DNA from 4 places in the Mesorhizobium sp. WSM4989 genome. Region 1 is predicted to be linked to each of the others. Evidence: predicted binding sites of a transcription regulator. Region 1 holds the regulator's gene; each other region holds the start of a gene.
What was found. The regulator LexA, encoded in region 1, represses DNA repair genes until DNA is damaged. The targets are predictions, from matches to a motif close to TGTTCNNNNTGTGTTCNG.
Positions count from the first base shown of each region.

Region 2: P9217_RS03760 (sel1 repeat family protein) is a predicted target of LexA. The motif match lies at 2,210-2,227, and genes of this name have one in related genera.
Region 3: P9217_RS05390 (PA0069 family radical SAM protein) is a predicted target of LexA. The motif match lies at 1,897-1,914, and genes of this name have one in related genera.
Region 4: P9217_RS18120 (UvrD-helicase domain-containing protein) is a predicted target of LexA. The motif match lies at 1,789-1,806, and genes of this name have one in related genera.

Region 1 is NZ_JARTVN010000002.1:1,945,082-1,948,562, forward strand. It holds gene P9217_RS22160 (ComEC/Rec2 family competence protein) at 1-1,081, shown strand, start outside; gene lexA (transcriptional repressor LexA) at 1,075-1,809, opposite strand; gene glp (gephyrin-like molybdotransferase Glp) at 1,926-3,131, opposite strand; gene moaC (cyclic pyranopterin monophosphate synthase MoaC) at 3,133-3,481, opposite strand, start outside.
Region 2 is NZ_JARTVN010000001.1:734,354-737,834, forward strand. It holds gene P9217_RS03750 (acetyl/propionyl/methylcrotonyl-CoA carboxylase subunit alpha) at 1-150, shown strand, start outside; gene P9217_RS03755 (ABC transporter substrate-binding protein) at 313-1,434, opposite strand; gene P9217_RS03760 (sel1 repeat family protein) at 1,810-2,076, opposite strand; gene P9217_RS03765 (DUF2147 domain-containing protein) at 2,512-2,853, shown strand; gene P9217_RS03770 (hypothetical protein) at 3,061-3,213, shown strand; gene P9217_RS03775 (hypothetical protein) at 3,245-3,439, shown strand.
Region 3 is NZ_JARTVN010000001.1:1,076,074-1,079,554, reverse strand. It holds gene P9217_RS05395 (ribonuclease HII) at 1-412, opposite strand, end outside; gene P9217_RS05390 (PA0069 family radical SAM protein) at 668-1,822, opposite strand; gene P9217_RS05385 (glycosyltransferase) at 1,971-2,474, shown strand; gene P9217_RS05380 (hypothetical protein) at 2,669-3,481, shown strand, end outside.
Region 4 is NZ_JARTVN010000002.1:1,131,224-1,134,704, forward strand. It holds gene P9217_RS18120 (UvrD-helicase domain-containing protein) at 1-1,748, opposite strand, end outside; gene P9217_RS18125 (glucose/quinate/shikimate family membrane-bound PQQ-dependent dehydrogenase) at 1,930-3,481, shown strand, end outside.

The DNA of each region.
Region 1 (3,481 bases):
CTATGCCGGCTGGTCCGACTACCGCGCCGGCACGGTGAGAGCGCCGCCGGACAAGCGTTCGTTCCTGCGGTTCATGTCGCACAAACTGGCAGTCGGAGCAGGTGGCGCCGCAATGACGTCGATCATTGCCGGAAGTGCCACGGCGCTGTTTGCCATCTGGCATTTCCAGCGCGTCTCGCCGCTCAGCCTGCTGGCCAATCTCGCGATCATGCCGATCGTCACGATCGTGATGTTTCTCGCCGTCGCCAGCGCGGTCATGATGCCGTTCGGCTTCGACGGGCCCTTCCTCTATTTGATGGGCAAGGGCCTGGCGGCGATGATCGCGATCTCGGCGTGGATTTCGGAGTGGTCGCCGGTCGATGCCGTGGGCCTGATCTCGATCCATTCGGTGCTGCTGGCGACGATCGCGCTCGTCATCGCCACGATGGCGACTACCTGGCTCAGGCTGGCCGCAATTCCTTTCGCTGCCGCGGCCGTGATGATCATCCCGCAGGTGCGCACGCCGGACCTGCTGATCTCGGAGGACGCGCATCTGGTGGCGATTCCGATCGGCGGCGGCGAACTCGCCATCAATCGCGCCCGCTCCAACGAGTTCACCACCGATAACTGGAAACGTGCGCTCAAGGCCGAAACGATCGTGCCGCCGGAGACATTCGCCAAGGGCACGCTGGACTTGGCCGATCCGGTCGACCTGCCGCCTGGATCGCCCTTTTACTGCACGGGCGATCTCTGCATTGGCCGGCATCCATCAGGCGCGATCGTCGCGCTCGCCGAGAACCGCGAAGCTGCCCGGCCTGCCTGCGACTTCGCAGACCTCATCGTCATCAACGACGCCACGGCCTACAATCCCTGCCACGATCCACGTATCCTCGTCGTCACCAAGCGGCAGCTCGCGCGCGACGGCAGTGCCGCCGTCTTCTTCGATCCGCAATCGGCGACGGCGCGAGCAACCATTCAATACGCCGTCGAAAAACCGTACCGCCCTTGGCACGAACAGCGGCGCTACTCGCGTGAGGCGAGGGGGTTGGCGCCTTACAAGAAGCCCGAGAAGCCGGAGGCCAAGCCACAGCCCCCTCAGTAGCGGCGGATGAGCCCGACGAGCTTGCCCTGAACCTTGACGCGATCGGGACCGAAGATGCGCGTCTCATAGGCCGGATTGGCAGCCTCGAGCGCGATGGAGGCGCCCTTGCGGCGGAAGCGCTTCAGCGTCGCCTCCTCGTCATCGACCAGCGCCACGACGATCTCCCCGGGGCTCGCAGTGCTGGCGTTGCGGATGATGACCGTGTCGCCGTCGAAGATGCCGGCCTCGATCATCGAATCGCCTTTGACCTCGAGCGCGTAGTGCTCGCCGCCCGCGATCATGTCCGGCGGCACTGTGATCGAATGCGTCTGGTGCTGGATGGCGTCGATCGGCACGCCGGCGGCAATGCGACCCATCACCGGGATGGAGACGGCTGAAACGGCGTCGTCGTCATTGCTGGGCGTCGGCGTGCGGGCGGGCGCCGCGGGTTTGATCTGGCGGCCGAGATTGCCTTGGCCGCCCTGGATGACGCTCGGCGAGAACTTCTTCGCCGCATTGAGGCCGGGCGCGATCGAGTCAGGTAGGCGCAGCACTTCAAGGGCACGCGCCCGGTTCGGAAGCCGGCGAATGAAACCGCGCTCCTCCAGCGCCGTGATCAGGCGGTGGATGCCCGATTTCGAGGCAAGGTCGAGCGCTTCCTTCATCTCATCGAAAGACGGCGGAATGCCGCTTTCCTTGAGCCGTTCATGGATGAACATCAGCAGTTCATGTTGTTTGCGCGTCAGCATGGCGGCCCCCATGGGTTCTGAAACCAGAATCAGAAAAACAAACCCAGAACAAACACTATCTGTTCCAGTTGTGTTCCGCAACCGTTTAAAGTTTAGTGAATGTGTTGACGTTTTGTTCAGCGTAACATCAGAACGGTGCATTCCTCGCCGGCTTCAGCCGCCGGTGCGAAGGGTTGGCGCACGATCAGGCCATTGGCATCGGCGAGCATCCTCAACATCGAGGAATCCTGGGTGCCGAACGGTGTTGCGATCAACCCCCCCGCATCTTCGCGGACCACGGCGCGCACATAGTCCTGCCTGAGATCGTTGGCGTGCATTGCGACGCCTAACCGGGCCGTGCGGATTTCCTGACGGCAGGACCGGCCGCCCAGCCGCGCCAGAAGCGGCTTCAGGAACAGCTGCGAGCAGACCAGGCTTGCGACCGGATTGCCGGGCAGGCCGATGCAGCGAATGTCGCCGAGCCGGCCAAACATCAGCGGCTTGCCGGGACGCATGGCGATCTTCCAGAAGTCGAGCTGCATGCCTTCGCCGGTCAGCACGTCATGGATCAAGTCGTGGTCGCCGACGGAGGCGCCGCCAAGCGTGACGATGACGTCGGCGCCGGCCTTGACCGCCTTCTTGACCAGGGCCGCGATCGCGTCCTTGCGGTCGGCGGCAATGCCGAGGTCGAGCGCGCGCGCGCCGACCGACTGGGCCGTAGCTGTGACGCCACAGGCATTCGACGAGATGATCTGGTCGGGGCCGAGCGCGCTGCCCGGCGGCAGCAATTCATCGCCGGTGGCGATGATGGCGAGCAGCGGCTGCCGCACCACGTTGAGACTCGGATGGTTGGCCGATGCCGCCAGCGAAAGCGCCGCCGGATCGAGCTGGCGGCCTTTTTCGAGGAGCAGGTCGCCCGCGCAGAAGTCGAGGCCGCGGCGACGGACGTTTCGTCCCTCCACGGTCGGCTCGGTCACTTCGATGCCGCCGCCGCCGAGATCGCGGACATTCTCCTGGATAACGATGGTATCGGCGCCTTCGGGGAGCGGCGCGCCGGTGAAGATGCGCACGGCCTCGCCCTTGCCGACAGAGCCGGTGAAGCCACGCCCGGCGGGCGCCATGCCGATCACGGAGAGCCGCGCCGGCGCCGAGGCTACGTCGGCGGCCCGCACGGCATAGCCGTCCATCGCCGACGCATTGAAGGGCGGCTGGGTGCGCAGAGCCACCACGGGGTCGGCCAGCACCCGGCCGGACGCGTCGGCCAGCGGCACGCTTTCGCCTGGCAGCGCGGTCGCGCCGTCCAACAGGCGTTGGAGCGCCTCGGCGACCGGAAGCAAAGCCATGCTAAGGACCTACCTTGTAGTCGCCCGACTTGCCGCCGGTTTTCTCGACCAGCCTGATGCCGGAAATCGCCATGGCGCGGTCCGCTGCCTTGGCCATGTCGTAGATGGTGAGGCAGGCAACCGACGCCGCGGTCAGCGCCTCCATTTCGACCCCGGTCTTGCCGGTAACCCTGGCAAGCGCGGTGACCCTCAGGCCGGGAAGCGCGCGATCGGGCTCGATCTCGACGGCAACCTTGGTGAGAAGGAGGGGATGGCAAAGCGGGATGAGCTCATGCGTCTTCTTGGCCGCCATGATGCCGGCGAGGCGCGCCGTGCCAAGCACGTCGCCTTTCTTGGCGTCGCCGGCCAGG
Region 2 (3,481 bases), on a different contig from region 1:
AAGGGCCAGCCGCTCCTAATCCTCGAAGCGATGAAGATGGAGCACACGATCGCCGCACCCCATGATGGGGTGATTGCCGAGATCGCGGCCGAAGGCGCGCAAGTGAGCGACGGCACGGTGCTGGTGCGGTTCGAGGACGCACGGGGCTGAGCTGCCGGTCGCCTTGGATCGGCAACGGGACAAACTGGCTGGGGCGGCAGGACTCCAGGGGGGCGCCGTAGAGCGCCGAACTGGCCTCCAAATCAGTGCCAAGGCACATACGAAAACGGCCGGGACAAATCCCGGCCATTTCCAATCGATCTGCAGAACGAATTACGGCTTGATCGGCGCGTATTTGCCGTCGTGCCACTGGTTGATGTCGTAGCTGGCGTTCTTCAGGTCGCCCTTCTCGTCGAAGATCACGTCGCCGACCACGGTGCTGATCGGCTTGCCGTCCTTCAGCGCCTCGGCGACCTTGGCCGGGTCGTCGGTGCCGGCGCGCTTGACGCCTTCGGCCACCGCCTGGATCACTGCATAGGAGAACAGCGTGAAACCTTCCGGTGTGAAGCCGCCTTGCTTGATCTTGGCCACGGCCTCCTTCGCTTCCGGCTTCGACTGCGGATCCGAGGGGAAGACGAACATTGTGCCTTCACCGGCCGGGCCGGCGATCTGCCAGAATTCCGGCGAGGCGATCGAGTCCGGCATGATCAGCTGGAACTTGACGTTCTGCTCCGCTGCCTGGCGCAGGATCAAGCCGGCCTCCGGATGGTAGCCGCCGAAATAGACGACGTCGGCCTTGAGCTCTTTCAGCTTGGTGACCAAAGCCGAATAGTCCTTCTCGCCGGCATTGATGCCTTCATAGTCGACCTCCTTGAGGCCGCCGGCATTCATGGTCGCCTTGACAGCATCGGCAACGCCCTGACCGTAGGCGCTCTTGTCGTGCAGGACGACGACGTTCTTGCCGGCATATTTCTTGGCGATCCATGGACCGATGAAAGCGCCCTGCGCATCGTCACGCGTGTAGAGTCGCATGATCGTCGGCCAGCCGGCCTTGGCCGCGGCGTCGGTCAGTTCCGGATTCGACGAGGCCGGGCTCATCATCAGGGTGCCGGCTTCGGCGTAGACGGCGGAAGCGGGAATGCTCGAGCCCGAGCAGGCATGGCCGTCGACGAACTTGACGCCGTTGGCAACGATACGGTTGGCGACCGACACGGCCTGCTTCGGATCGCATTGGTCGTCCTGGATGTCGATCTTGATCTTGTTGCCGTTGACACCTCCGGCGGCATTGATGGCATCCGCCGCGGCCTGCGCGCCCTGCTTGAACTGGTCGCCGATGTTGGCGAGCTGCCCGGTCATCGGGCCGACCACCGAAATCGTGATGTCGTCGGCGAAGGCAACCGATGCGCTCATCGTCAGGCCCAATGCGGCCGCGCTCAAAATACCCAATCTTTTCATGACAATAGAACTCCTCCACTTGCGCGCGGCCGTTCCGGCCACGCTTCTTCCAGAGAGCCGGGACAATTTCACCCTTCGCCGGAACTGTCGAGAGCACAATGTATCGGGATTTGGTTCATTCCGACGGGGAGTTCTTGGGCCAAGCCGCCGTTCCCATACAGCCGGAGACTGCGCAAATGCAAAAGCCGCGCCGGCCTTGTCCCGGCCGGTCGCGGCTTTTGCAGTCGAGCTTCCCGGCGCCCCGCGCACCTGAACCCGCTCGCTTCCCTGTATTGTCGCACGGCTTGAGTTCGTTGACCTGCCGCGTTCTTGGTCTGGTTAACCGGCCTTCTGCGGCCTTGTCCCTTAAGAGCTTCCGGCCCTTACCCCGCAAGATCAGTGCATCGTCATCCATTCGCGCGCTTCGCGCAGCGCCTTGGCGATCTCGGCCTTCGACATCGATGCCGACAATTCCGAGCGCAGCTCGGCGGCGCGGAGCGATCCCTTGATCGCGGCGATGTTGAACCATTTGTGGGCGGCAATGACGTCGGTCTCGCAATCGCGGCCGGTCGCATACATCATGCCCAGTTCGAAAAGAATGTCGGCCTGGGCAGTTGCCCCCATGGCGCCGAAGCCGGCTTCAAGCATTTCAAAGCGTGCCATTTCAATCCCCTGTCTGCTCCCGAGAGCTGCCTCCTTCTGTCCCTGGAATTCCCCTGGGCGGGCCGCTCTTTCGATGCTTTCGAGGATGACGGCTCGCCTTGAATCCGTCGTTAAATGGCTTGCTTAATTTGAAGAAAACAAAGCTAAAACAAGAGGTAAACGCGAAGAACCGTTAAGCATAGGAATCCAGCAATTCAGCCGATCTGCGCCAAATTCGTCGAAAATTTGAGGCGCGGGAATCAAGACTTCGCTAACCACGGAAACCGAAGCCTTTTTCGCCATCCGTTCATTTCCAGCGACCGACGCGGCCGAAATCCTTACAAGCTTCCGTCGCGGCACCGCTTTCGTTTTGGCGATGGCTGGATTAGCTTTACGTTTGCGTAAGGGACAGAGAGGCGGAACGAGGCCCGCCGGAACCCTAAAGGGAGGACAAGCATGTTTCGAAAAGTCAGCCTGGCCCTGGCGGCCACCTTGATGATGGCAGGCGCCGCGTCGGCCGACCCGATCGAGGGCAATTGGAAGACGCAGGCCGGATCGACGGCGGCGATCGCCGGCGGCGGGGCGTTTTCCATCACGCTCAAGTCCGGCAAATATGCCGGCAAGACGATCGGCTCCTTCAAGGCGGCCGGCGACAACAAGTACACCGGCACCATAACGGACCCCGAAACCGACAAGACCTATTCCGGCAAGGCGACGCTTTCCGGCACCTCGCTAAAGATGAGCGGCTGCGTTCTGGGCGGACTGATCTGCAAGACCCAGACCTGGCACAAGCTCTGACAGTCGAACGGATGACGATACAAAAACGGGGCCCGGCGCCCCGTTTTCTTTTTGAGCGCCGTTTCTGAGCGCAACGCTGGACAAGGCATTTCGCAGGCCTTGGCCGGGTCATGACCCCATCAGCCAATTTGAACCGCAGATGAATACCGGTCTCAGAACCGGTTCAGAGGCGTTCGGGCATTCTCCTCGCCATTGAAGGAGAGACCAATGCTTGTCCGCCGCTTCACCATCGTCTGCCTGCTGATGAGCCTGTTCGGCATGTTCTTCGCCATCCTCGTGGCCGAAGCCGGCCGTCCGGCGCGCTCACCGCGAATGGCCGATACCTGCCGGCTGGACTGCATGAACCATTTCGGCCGCTGAAACGACCAATACTCGAAACCGGAACGACACCATGAACCGCATCGCTGCCTCCACCCTCAAAGCTCTTCGGCTCCTGCCGCGGGCGATGCTCATCCTGATGGTGCTTGCCGCTCCTGTGCTGGCGGTGCCGATGATGCGCGCCGACGCCGGTTCGGTCATCGAGGCGCCAACGCCGAAGAAGGCAGGCATCGGCTTCGTGCTGCTGGTCAGCCTGCAGCGTGGCTGACACGGCCAGAGAAAAATACTCCGCAAGGCGGGCTTCGCGCCC
Region 3 (3,481 bases), on a different contig from region 1:
GCCCTGGCGGCACGTCGCGGCCGTCCGCCAGCGCCAGTTTGGGCGGCAGCGACAGTCCGGCGGCGGCGCGGCGCATGGCTTCCAGGCTGGCTTTCAGAATGTTGCTGTTGTCGATGCCTTCGGCGCTGATCGAGGCCATCGAGACGCTGAGCGCCGAGCCCAGGATTTTGAGGAACAGCGCCTCGCGCTGCAGATGGGTGAGGCGCTTGGAATCGTCGAGCCCTTCGGGAATGTTGGCCGGGTTGAGCACCACGGCCGCCGCCACCACCGGACCGGCAAGCGGCCCGCGGCCCGCCTCGTCCATCCCCGCTACCGGCCACAGCCCCTCGGCCATCGCTTTCGTTTCAATCGAGAAGTCGGGCTTCTCGACCATTTCGAAGAGAAGCGGAGAATCGGAACGCGCGCGAGCCATGGTGCGGCGAGGTTCGCATCGGCTCCGATTCTCCGCAAGTCCCTCCGGGTCGGATGGGGCTTCGGACCGGGAGGGCACCGTCTCACGGCCGGGGGACTGGGCCGGACGGGATTCTTGAGCAATTCCAGGAAGAGTGCGTAGCGGGCCTTCCGTACGAAGTTACATCAAAACAGAGGGTTAGCGGATCGCAATCCGGGCGCAAAACTCTGCCTCCCGAGTTGCCCTAGCCGCCGGCCTTCGCGGCCGGCATCATCTTCACAGCAGCATCAACTGCTCGCCGACGCCGGAGCCTGCGACGAATTGGTCGGTCCGAAGCTGCCGCCGCTCGGCATTGAGGCCGAGCCGCTTGGCGGCGATCTCGAAGCGCCGGCCGATCTGCCAGGCATAGGGTCCGGCGCCCTTCATGCGCTTGCCCCATTCCGAATCGTAGTCCTTGCCGTCGCGCATCGAGCGGATCAGCGACATCACATGCCGGTAGCGATCCGGATAATGGCGCAACAGCCAGTCCTTGAAGATCGGCGCCACCTCGAGCGGCAGACGCAGCACGACATAGCCTGCCTCCCTGGCGCCGGCGGCGCGCGCCGAATCGAGGATGCGCTCCATCTCCGGATCGGTGAGGCCGGGAATGATCGGCGCCACCATCACCGAGGCGGGGACGCCGGCATCCGAAAGCTGCCTTATCGCTTCCAGCCGCTTTGTCGGCGTCGAGGCACGCGGCTCCATGGTTCTCGCCAGCATGCGGTCGAGCGTCGTCACCGACAGCGCCACCTTGGCGAGCCCGCGCTCGGCCATGCGCGACAGGATGTCGATATCGCGCGTCACCAGTGCCGACTTGGTTACGATGCCGACCGGATGGCCACGCGCCTCCAGCACCTCCAGGATCTCGCGCATGATGCGGTATTGCTTTTCGATCGGCTGATAGGGATCGGTGTTGGTGCCGATGGCGATGGTGCGCGGCTGGTAGCCGGGCTTCGACAATTCCCTGTCCAGCATTCGCGCCGCATCGGGCTTGGCAAAGAGCTTCGATTCGAAATCGAGCCCCGGCGACAGGCCCATGAAGGAATGCGTCGGCCTGGCAAAGCAGTAGACGCAGCCATGCTCGCAGCCGCGATAGGGATTGATCGAACGATCGAAGGAAATGTCCGGCGACTCGTTGCGCGTGATGATGGTGCGCGGCTTCTCGACCTGCACCTCCGTCTTGAACGGCGGCAGTTCCTCCAGCGAGTTCCAGCCATCGTCGAACACATGCCGGCTGACCGGCTCGAAGCGGCCGGACGGATTGATGCCCGCGGAGCGTCCGCGATTGCGGTCCGGCCGCACGCGCATGCCGCTCTGGTCTATCATTGCATTTGCCATCTCGGCTCTGCCTGCTCCGAAAGCGGCAATGTCGGCGCGCACGATCTGTTCCATTTTCGCCCTCTCCCAGGGACTCTCGGCAGGCTGTCGAATCGCTCTGTTCATGAAACTATTCCTATTTTGCCAACGAGAACAAAGCAAGAACTTTTTCGTTCAGAACGCGCATCTGGCGCAGCGCCGCGCTTTCCGCTATTCGGCTAAAATGCTCAGCGTCCTCATCGAAACCAGGAACGACGAAGAAGGCCTTGCCCGCACGCTGGCCTCGCTGATCGGCGGCGCGGTCGAGGGCGTGGTGCGCGACGTCATCGTCTGCGACACCGGCTCGACCGACCAGACGCATCGCGTCGCCGAGCATGCCGGCTGCCACCTTGTCGCCGGCGGCATCGCAACAGGCATCGGCCAGGCCAAGGGCGACTGGCTCCTGCTTCTGGAACCCGGCGCCCGGCTCGCCGAAGGCTGGATCGACGACGTCGTCGCTCACGCGGCGAGGCAGACGATGCCGGCGCGTTTTTCACGCGTCCGCGGCAATCGCACGCCGTTTCTGGTCCGGGTTTTTTCGGGCAACCGGGCTCTGGAGGAAGGGCTTGTCATCAGCAAGCGCCAGGCCACGGTGCTGGCGAAAAGCGCCCGCAGCGCCGAAGCCCTGGCGCGCGGCCTCGCCACCAGAAGGCTGATTGCCGAAATCTGGGTGGCGCCGCCGAAGTGAGCGCATGCCCTCCTTCTCTCCAGAAGGCGAAAAGAGAGAAAAAGGCCGCGAACTTTGCCGGCCCATTCTATTGTGCATTGCACAAAAACCTGCAGTGGATTAGCATCTGCTTGAAGCGGGACAATCGGGATTGGGTGACGATGAAGCGGCAGACGGCTGGCGCTTCGTCGGACGCCATGCATACGAGGAACCCGATGAACCTTGGTACTCCAGACAATTCAGGCGCGGCCAGCCTGGAGGCGATCGCTCGTAATGGCAGCCTGTTCAGGCGCATCGCCGTGCGCATCCCGACCTATCTGAAAGATCTACGCGAAAATCCGGCCTGGCTGCCGATGTTCGTGCTGGCGCGCACCATGCCGGGGCGCCGCATGCACTGGCTAGGCGCCAGACGCGTTCGCCCGCTCGACAATGCGGGAGAGACGATGTTTGCCGGCGTCGATCGCGAGGCGGTGGTCGCGGCGCTTCGCTCCGATGGACTGTTTTCGGGGTTCACGCTGCCGTCGGCGATCCATGAGGAGATCGCCGTTTTTGCGCAACGCACGCCCTGTTTCGGCAATTTCGACCGCCGTCTCGAATTCATGCCGGGCGACCATGCCGAGGCGGAGAAGCGTTTCGGCCGCTCGCTGCTCAGCGGGCATTATTTCGAACGCATTCTCGATTGCCCGGCGGCGCTTGCCATCCAGCGGGATCCGCTGCTCCTCGAGGTCGCGCAGCACTATCTCGGCGGCCAGGCGAAACTGATCACGACGCGCGTGTGGTGGAGCTTTCCGACCGGCAAGGCCTCGGATGCCGACAAGAATCTCGCCTCGCTCGGCAAATACCATTTCGATCTCGACGATTGGCGGATGCTGAAATTCTTCTTCTATCTGGTGCCGGTCGACGCCGGCACCGGCCCGCATGTCTATGTCCGCGGCAGCCACAGGCGCCGCGCGCTCAAGCACCAGCTCACGCTTCTGGTCGGCCACCCCGCGGAAGACGTGCTGGACGTCTACGGTCCGGAAAGCGCT
Region 4 (3,481 bases), 810 kb from region 1:
GTCTCGGCGAGCTCGGTGTGCGGCGTGGTCTCCAGCGCCTTCTGCCAGCGCTCGAAATTGGCCGCGACCTCGCGCAGCGCGGCGCGTGGCTTCGGCTTCAGCTCGTCGCTTTCGGCGAGCGTCGCCGCGGCCTCCAGCATCGGGATTTGCATGGCGCGCGCCGTGTCGTGGATCTGGCGGATGGTGGCTTCGCCGAGCCCGCGCTTCGGCACGTTGACAATGCGCTCGAAGGCAAGGTCGTCGCCGCTGTTGGCGACGACGCGGAAAAAGGCCAGCGCGTCGCGGATTTCCAACCGTTCGTAAAAGCGCGGACCGCCGATGACGCGGTAGCTCAAGCCGAGCGTGATGAAGCGGTCTTCGAAGGCGCGCATCTGGAAGGACGCGCGCACCAGGATCGCCATATCGTTGAGGTTGTGCTTTTGCCGCTGGTAGGCCTCGATCGCCTCGCCGATGGCGCGCGCCTCTTCCTCCGAATCCCAGGCGGCATGGACATGCACCTTGTCGTCCTCGGGGTCGTTGCGGTCGGTGAACAGCGTCTTGCCGAAGCGGCCCTCATTGTGGGCGATAAGATGCGAAGCCGCACCCAGTATATGCGCGGTGGAGCGGTAGTTGCGCTCCAGCCTGATGATGGTGGCGCCCGGAAAATCCTTGTCGAAGCGCAGGATATTGTCGACCTCGGCGCCGCGCCAGCCATAGATCGACTGGTCGTCGTCGCCGACGCAGCAAATGTTGACAGTGGATCGACGCCGGTTTCCCTCCCCCTTGAGGGGAGGGTGGCCGGGTGAAGCCCGGTCGGGAGGGGTCCTCGCGGCAGTGCTCGACGCTCCGGCGCCTGATGACTGGGCGGCGCCTTCCGCGGCGACCCCCTCCGTCCGCTTCGCGGACACCTCCCCCTCAAGGGGGGAGTATTGCGGCCTCTGCGCCAACAAGCGCAGCCACATGTATTGCGCGGTGTTGGTGTCCTGGTACTCGTCGACCAGGATGTATTTGAACTTGCGGTGATAGTCCTTCAGCACGTCCGGATAGGCGCGGAAGATGCGGATCGGGTGATAGAGGAGATCGCCGAAGTCGCAGGAATTCAGCGTCTGCAGCCGTTCCTGATAGGCCTTGTAGAGCTGGCGCCCCTTGCCGTTGCCGAAGCTGCGCGCGTCGCCTTCCGGAATCTCGTCGGGGCCAAGGCCCTTGTTCTTCCAGTTGTCGATCATCTGCGCGAAGGTCTTGGCCGGCCAGCGCTTGTCGTCCAGATTTTCGGCCTGGATCAGCTGCTTGATCAGCCGCACCACGTCATCGGTATCGAGGATGGTGAAATCGGATTTCAATCCGGCAAGCTCGGCATGCCGGCGCAGCAGCTTGACGCCGATCGAGTGGAAGGTGCCGAGCCAGGGCATGCCCTCGACATTCTGCTCGCCGATCAGCAAGCCGATGCGCTGCTTCATCTCGCGCGCGGCCTTGTTGGTGAAGGTGACGGCGAGAATCTGCGAGGGGAAGGCCCTGCCGGTGGCAAGGATGTGGGCGATTCGCGTGGTGAGCACCCGCGTCTTGCCGGTGCCGGCGCCGGCCAGCACCAGAACCGGGCCTTCGGTCGTTTCAACAGCGAGCCGCTGTTCGGGATTGAGGCCGTTCAGATAATCGGGCGCACGGTTCTGCGCGTTGCGTGCGGCCATGGCGCGCGCGGCAAGGCCGGATGGGGCGGCGGGCCGCGCATTCGGTTCGTCAAAAAAGGGCATGTCTTCCGAAAAGCCGGACATCGCCCCCGAATGTAGTGATTCGGCAGCGAAAGGCCAGAAGTGTCTCCGTTTTGTTCTAGTTGTTCCTGTTCGGGGCCGGCTTGACAGGCGCAACTTGCGAGAGAAAGCTGCCAGCAGGGCAGGGACGGCAAGCCGTTGCCTCACAGGCGCCGCACGGCGCAACAGTCGAAGGAGTATCGTCTTGGCTGTCACCATCACCTCCCTCGTCCTTTTGCTTATCGGCCTGGTCCTCGGCGGCGGCGGCATCTGGCTGGTGACGTTGGGTGGCAGCTGGTACTACCTGATTGCCGGACTGGCCTTCCTGATCACCGCCTGGCTCGTTTTCCGCCGCAGATCGACAGGGCTCTGGCTCTATGCCGCGATCGTGCTCGCCTCGCTGTGCTGGGCGGTGTGGGAAACCGGCTTTGATTGGTGGCAGCTCGGCCCGCGCGGCGGCATCATCGTTCTCATCGCGCTCTGGCTGCTGACGCCATGGGCCAGGCGGGGATTCACCGGTCCGGACGGACGCGCTCCGCTCATCCTGGCGGTGCTCGCATCGCTTGCAGTGGCTGGCTATTCGATGACCGCCGATCCGAAGGACATCGGCGGCACGCTCAACACCGATAAGGTGACGCCGACGGCCAATCTCGGCGGCGACATGCCGGCGGGCGAATGGCATTTCTACGGCCGCACGCCGTTCGGCCAGCGTTACTCGCCGCTCGCTCAGATCACGCCGGATAATGTCGCCAAGCTGCAGCCGGCCTGGACCTACCGCACCGGCGACATGAAGGGTCCGGACGACATCGGCGAGACGACCTATCAGGTAACGCCACTCAAGGTCGGTGATGCGCTCTACATCTGCACGCCCCACAATTTCGCCATCGCCATCGATGCCGCGACCGGCAAGGAGAAATGGCGCTACGACCCGAAGATCAAGCTCGATCCCAACCGCCAGCACCAGACCTGCCGCGGAGTTTCCTATTACGCCGATGCGAAGATCGCGGCGGGCCAGCCCTGCGCGGCACGCATCTACCTGCCGACTTCGGACGCCCGGCTGATCGCTCTCGATGCCGCGAACGGGCAAGTTTGTCCGTCCTTCGCCGAAGGCGGCACGCTGAACCTGATGGCCAACATGCCCTTTCCGAAGTCGGGCTATTACTATTCGACCTCGGCGCCGCTCATCCTCGCCGGCAAGATCATCGTTGGGGGCGCGGTCAACGACAATTATTCGACCGAGGAGCCGTCGGGCGTCATCCGCGCCTATGACGCGGGCACCGGCGCGCTGTTGTGGAATTGGGATTCCGGCAAACCGGATCAGACGACGCCGCTGCCGGCGGGGCAGAACTACACCAACAACTCGCCCAACATGTGGTCAACGGCGAGCGCCGACGAGAAGCTTGGCCTGCTCTACCTGCCGCTCGGCAACCAGACGCCCGACCAGCTCGGCATGGGCCGCAGCGCCGATGTCGAAAAATTCTCCTCCTCGATCACTGCGCTCGACCTCAACACCGGACAGTTGCGCTGGGTGCGCCAGACGGTGCATCACGACCTGTGGGACATGGACGTGCCGGCGCAGCCGACGCTGGTCGACATCACGACGGGGAGCGGCGTGGTGCCGGCACTGGTAGGGCCGACCAAGCAGGGCGATCTTTATGTGCTCGATCGGCGCACTGGCGAACCGATCATTCCGGTGAAGGAAGTGCCGGCACCGGGCGGAGCGATCGAAGGCGACCATACCTCGCCGACGCAGCCGT